2 regions of the Enterobacter sp. 186315 genome follow, and region 1 is predicted to be linked to the other one. Evidence: predicted binding sites of a transcription regulator. Region 1 holds the regulator's gene; the other holds the start of a gene.
What was found. The regulator LexA, encoded in region 1, represses DNA repair genes until DNA is damaged. The targets are predictions, from matches to a motif close to TNCTGTATGTACATACAGNA.
Positions count from the first base shown of each region.

Region 1 (3,108 bases):
GCGCGGCCCGCCGTGAATGAACACGTAGCGCGGCAGCAGAGTGCCGTCGATTTCGAGCGGCTCAAGCGGGTCAGGGAGGTCGTGCGCCAGACATTGGGCGCGGAGCGTCAGCAGGTCTGCCTTCGAGTTATAAGGCAAAACGTACATAATAGGGCGAGAGGTATCCAGCCCTAATTCCAGCGCAGGTTCCGCCGGGATAGACTTGCTTTTTACCAGGACGCTTAATGGTAAATTAAGTAATTTGTAGTAAATTCGTGGCCAGCCGGACATAAACGATGTAAAGCCTCTGGTTAATAATGCAAATGCGGCGCAAGGATAACAGAATGCGCGCAAAATTTCTGTTGTTACCCGTCATACTTAAGGCGGCAGCAAAACGCGCTGCAACCCTAATTACTGACGCTATTTTCACTAAAAGGTTCTTTTAATGGCCAATAATACCACTGGGTTAACTCGAATCATCAAAGCTGCCGGCTATTCATGGAAAGGTTTCCGCGCCGCGTGGATTAATGAAGCTGCTTTTCGCCAGGAAGCCGTTGCCGCCATTGTCGCGGTGATTATCGCCTGTTTCCTTGATGTTGACGCAATAACCCGCGTACTTCTCATCGGTTCGGTACTTTTGGTGATGATAGTGGAAATTATCAATAGCGCTATAGAGGCCGTGGTCGATCGTATTGGCTCCGATTTTCATGAGCTGTCCGGTCGTGCGAAAGATATGGGGTCTGCCGCAGTTCTGTTGTCGATTATTACCGCATTAATCACCTGGGGCACGCTTCTCTGGTCACATTTTCGATAAGCCTTCAGGAATCACTAACTGCCTGGTTTTTTGTGCAGTTTTTGATTCCAAATTCGCCTTTGACTGTATATACTCACAGCATAACTGTATATACACCCAGGGGGCGGAATGAAAGCGTTAACGACCAGGCAGCAAGAGGTGTTTGATCTCATCCGGGATCACATCGGCCAGACGGGTATGCCACCTACGCGTGCGGAAATCGCGCAGCGTCTGGGGTTCCGTTCTCCAAATGCTGCCGAAGAGCACCTTAAAGCACTGGCACGTAAAGGCGTACTGGAGATTGTTTCCGGCGCGTCTCGTGGTATTCGTCTGCTGGTGGAAGAAGAAACCGGTATTCCACTGGTAGGCCGCGTTGCAGCAGGTGAACCTCTGCTCGCACAGCAGCACATTGAAGGTCACTACCAGGTTGATCCTGGCATGTTCAAACCGAGCGCGGATTTCCTGCTGCGCGTTAGCGGGATGTCCATGAAAGACATCGGTATTCTCGACGGCGATCTGCTGGCGGTTCACAAAACTCAGGATGTGCGCAACGGTCAGGTTGTGGTCGCACGTATTGATGATGAAGTGACCGTTAAGCGTCTGAAAAAGCAGGGCAACACCGTGCAGCTGCTGCCTGAGAACAACGATTTTTCCCCTATCGTGGTGGATTTGCGCGAGCACAATTTCTCCATTGAAGGGCTGGCCGTCGGCGTGATCCGCAACGGCGAATGGCTGTAATCTCTTCCTGACAGGCTGCGGCACTCCCGCAGCCTGACTCATTTTTCTGCCCCGGTATGTTCTCATGTCATTGCTGACCGCTTCTGATAAGGCGCTGTGGCGTCTTGCGTTGCCGATGATTTTCTCCAATATCACCGTCCCGCTGCTGGGGCTGGTTGATACCGCCGTAATTGGCCATCTCGATTCCCCCGTCTATCTGGGCGGCGTCGCCATTGGCGCCACGGCAACCAGCTTCCTCTTTATGCTGCTGCTCTTTTTGCGCATGAGCACCACGGGCTTGACGGCCCAGGCGTACGGCGCGAAAGATCCGCTGCGTCTGGCGCGGGCGCTGGTACAGCCGCTGATCCTGGCCCTGGGCGCTGGCGTGCTCATTGTGCTTTTACGCACGCCGCTTATCGATCTGGCCTTACACATCGTGGGGGGCAGCGAAGCGGTGCTGGAGCAGGCCCGGCGCTTCCTTGAAATCCGCTGGCTCAGCGCTCCGGCCTCCCTGGCAAACTTAGTGCTGCTCGGCTGGCTGCTCGGCGTTCAGTATGCGCGCGCCCCGGTTATCCTGCTGGTGGTGGGCAACGTCCTGAACATTGTGCTCGATCTCTGGCTGGTGATTGGGCTGCACATGAACGTTCAGGGCGCGGCGCTGGCAACGGCCATTGCGGAATACGGCACGCTGATAATCGGCTTGTGGATGGTCTGGCGCGTGCTGCACATGCGCGGCATCTCTCTTGGGATGCTGAAAACCGCCTGGCGCGGGAATATCCGCCGGCTGCTGGCGCTGAATCGCGACATCATGCTGCGCTCGCTGCTGCTGCAACTCTGCTTTGGCGCGCTGACGGTGTTTGGCGCACGTCTTGGCCCGGAAATCGTCGCGGTTAACGCGGTGCTGATGACGCTGCTGACCTTCACCGCCTATGCGCTCGACGGCTTTGCGTATGCCGTGGAAGCCCACTCCGGGCAGGCCTACGGCGCGCGTGAAAGCGGTCAGCTGCGCGAGGTCTGGCGCGCTGCCTGCCGTCAGTCGGGGCTGGTGGCGCTGGCGTTTGCGCTGATCTACGCCTGTCTGGGCGAGCATATTATTGCGCTGCTCACCTCTCTGCCTGCGCTGCGGGAGCTGGCAAGCCACTACATTCTCTGGCAGGTGATATTACCGGTGGTGGGCGTCTGGTGTTATCTGCTGGACGGGATGTTTATTGGCGCAACGCGCGGCGCGGAGATGCGTAACAGCATGGCGGTGGCGGCGGCAGGCTTTGGCCTTACGCTGCTGACGGTGCCGTATCTGGGCAACCACGGCCTGTGGCTGGCGCTGGCGGTCTTCCTCTCCCTGCGCGGCCTGTCGCTGGCGTATATCTGGCACCGTCACTGGCGCAACAACACCTGGTTTGCTTCCCCTCACGACAGAGCGTGATGGTTAAAGATTCTGAATATGAAACTGACCGCCGAATCCTTAACTACAATAATTATCACGTCCAGCAGAAATGTACGTCACGGACGTTATGAATTCACGCTTAACACGAGGACACGATTATGAATAAAGACGAAATCGGCGGCAACTGGAAGCAATTCAAAGGTAAAGCGAAAGAACAGTGGGGTAAACTCACCGA
Region 1 covers NZ_JBPTTK010000014.1:36,185-39,292, forward strand. The annotation lists gene plsB (glycerol-3-phosphate 1-O-acyltransferase PlsB) at 1-270, opposite strand, end outside; gene ACSVHP_RS15795 (diacylglycerol kinase) at 425-793, shown strand; gene lexA (transcriptional repressor LexA) at 902-1,510, shown strand; gene dinF (MATE family efflux transporter DinF) at 1,575-2,912, shown strand; gene ACSVHP_RS15810 (CsbD family protein) at 3,032-3,108, shown strand, end outside.

Region 2 (3,108 bases), on a different contig from region 1:
GCAGCACGATGTTGCCGCTCGCCACTTTATCCATCAGACGTTTGATCAGGATCTTCTCCGCACGGAAGGTATCGCGACGGTGAATCAGGTGAACTTCAGACGCGATGTTCGCCAGATAGAGCGCCTCTTCTACTGCCGTGTTGCCGCCGCCAATTACCGCCACTTTCTGGTTACGGTAGAAGAAACCATCGCAGGTTGCGCAGGCAGAAACGCCGCGGCCCTTGAACGCTTCTTCAGACGGCAGGCCGAGATAACGCGCGGAGGCACCGGTGGCGATAATCAGCGCGTCGCAGGTGTATTCGCCGCTGTCGCCCGTCAGACGGAACGGACGGTTTTGCAGGTCAACCTTATTAATGTGGTCGAAGAGAATTTCGGTTTCGAATTTGGCCGCATGTTCATGCATACGTTCCATCAGCAGCGGCCCGGTCAGGTCGTTTGGATCCCCTGGCCAGTTTTCGACTTCGGTGGTGGTGGTCAGCTGACCGCCTTTTTCCATGCCGGTAATCAGTACCGGATGCAGATTAGCGCGTGCAGCATAGACCGCCGCGGTATATCCCGCAGGTCCAGAACCAAGAATTAGCAGCTTACTGTGTTTGGCCGTGCCCATGAGATCCCCATTGTTGTTGGCAGACATTGGGCTGGATTGTAGGGAATTTGTTGCCGTAAAAAAAGAGCGCAGCAGTTTTGATATCAATATGTGCAATAGACACGGGCGATGGATTAGGCGTTTTAGCATAACGCTTTCTACTGAAAACCGGTTGTTTATAAGGCAATAAAATGAGGATTTACGACCTGCCGTAATGAATATCTGGCATGTTGTACTAAAAAACGATGTTTTGCTTTGACAATCCCCTGCGCTTTTGCGAAAACATTCAAGGAAGAAAAAAAACGCATTACGCGTGTGCCGCATAGGTATGCACGTAAATGCCATTTTTACCGGGTCAGTGAAATCTACGCATGGCGTGGACAGACGCCATACGTGATGTCGGTGACTGCCTTTCGGCAACGGTCTTCTTACCATCGAACCCGAGTCCGCATCGCGTAAATTACATAAACAGTCGATGCGATGAATAACGGGTACAGGCTCTGAACAGTGATGTGCACAGGGTCCAGGCAGGAGTAGGGAAGGAATACAGAGAGACAATAATAATGGTAGATAGCAAGAAGCGCCCTGGCAAAGATCTCGACCGTATCGATCGTAACATTCTTAATGAATTGCAAAAGGATGGGCGTATTTCCAACGTCGAGCTTTCAAAACGTGTGGGACTTTCCCCGACGCCATGCCTTGAGCGTGTGCGCCGACTGGAAAGACAGGGTTTTATTCAGGGCTATACGGCTCTGCTGAACCCGCATTATCTGGATGCCTCACTTCTGGTATTTGTTGAGATTACTCTGAATCGTGGTGCGCCAGATGTGTTTGAGCAATTTAACGCCGCTGTACAAAAACTTGAAGAAATTCAAGAGTGTCATCTGGTTTCCGGCGATTTCGACTACCTGTTGAAAACCCGTGTGCCTGATATGTCCGCCTACCGTAAGCTGCTGGGTGAAACCCTGCTGCGTCTGCCAGGCGTGAACGACACCCGTACTTATGTGGTGATGGAAGAGGTCAAACAGAGCAATCGTCTGGTTATTAAGACGCGCTAACACGGAACAGGTGCAAAATCAGCGTAGTTTGATTACACTCCTGTTAATCCATACAGCAACAGTGCCGGGGATACCCGGCGCTGTTGTCCGTTTTAGCAAACAGGCAGGAAATGCCTGATACCTGGAGAGCCTTTCTTGAGCCAGGAATATACTGAAGACAAAGAAGTCACATTATCGAAGCTAAGCAGCGGACGTCGGCTCCTTGAGGCGTTGCTGATTGTTATTGCCCTTTTTGCCGTCTGGCTGATGGCAGCCTTACTCAGTTTCAATCCCTCAGATCCCAGCTGGTCACAAACCGCATGGCATGAGCCTATCCATAATTTAGGCGGCGTTCCCGGCGCCTGGCTTGCGGACACTCTCTTTTTCATTTTCGGTGTGATGGCCTACACCATTCCCGTCATTATTATTGGCGGATGCTGGTTCGCCTGGCGACATCGACAAAACGATGACTACATCGATTACTTTGCGGTTTCGCTGCGTCTGATAGGCGCGCTGGCGCTGATCCTCACGTCATGCGGCCTGGCGGCGATTAACGCCGATGATATCTGGTACTTCGCCTCGGGTGGGGTGATCGGCAGCCTGCTGAGTTCCGCGTTGCAGCCGATGCTGCACAGCAGCGGCGGCACGCTGACGCTGCTCTGCATCTGGGCTGCTGGCCTGACGCTGTTCACCGGCTGGTCATGGGTGAGTATCGCCGAGAAGATCGGCAGCTTTATCCTTACGCTTTTAACCTTCGCCAGCAATCGTACCCGTCGCGATGACACCTGGGTCGATGAAGACGAGTATGAGGACGAATACGAAGACGACGACGAAGCCCCCGTGCAGCGTCGTGAATCCCGTCGTGCTCGCATTCTGCGCGGTGCGCTGGCACGCCGTCAGCGTGTAGCCGAGAAATTCGCCAACCCGCTTGGGCGCAAAACCGATGCCGCGCTCTTCTCGGGCAAACGCATGGACGAAGAGGAACAGGTGGAATACCGCGCGGCCGGTGCCTCCGTGGATCCTGATGATGTCCTCTTCTCCGGTAACCGCGCGATGCCGGGCGATTTCGACGAATACGATCCGCTGTTAAACGGTCATTCGGTCACCGAACCGGTTGCCGCCGCCGCTGCTGCTACAACGGCAGCCCAGGTTTATGCCGCGCCCGCTGAAGCGGTAATGCCTTCTGCGCAGGTGCCCGCACCGGAGTCTGCTATCCAGCAGCCTCAGGTCGACTGGCAGACCGCGCCTGGCGTGCATACGCCGGAGCCTGTTATTGCCCCTGAACCGGAAAGCTACGTGCCGGTGCAGCAGGAACAATGGCAGCAGCCTTATCAGCCGGAGCCTGCGTACGAACCGCAGAGCCATCCACAGTACGAGCAACCGGTCGCACAGCCGTATCAGGAATATGTTCCTGAGCCCGTTGAACCGGAGCAGCCGTACGTAGAGCCTGAACCAGAAGTGGTCGAGGAAACGAAAGCGACGCGT
Region 2 covers NZ_JBPTTK010000006.1:164,828-167,935, forward strand. The annotation lists gene trxB (thioredoxin-disulfide reductase) at 1-607, opposite strand, end outside; gene lrp (leucine-responsive transcriptional regulator Lrp) at 1,150-1,644, shown strand; gene ACSVHP_RS09425 (DNA translocase FtsK 4TM domain-containing protein) at 1,780-3,108, shown strand, end outside.
Region 2: ACSVHP_RS09425 (DNA translocase FtsK 4TM domain-containing protein) is a predicted target of LexA. The motif match lies at 1,683-1,702, and genes of this name have one in related genera.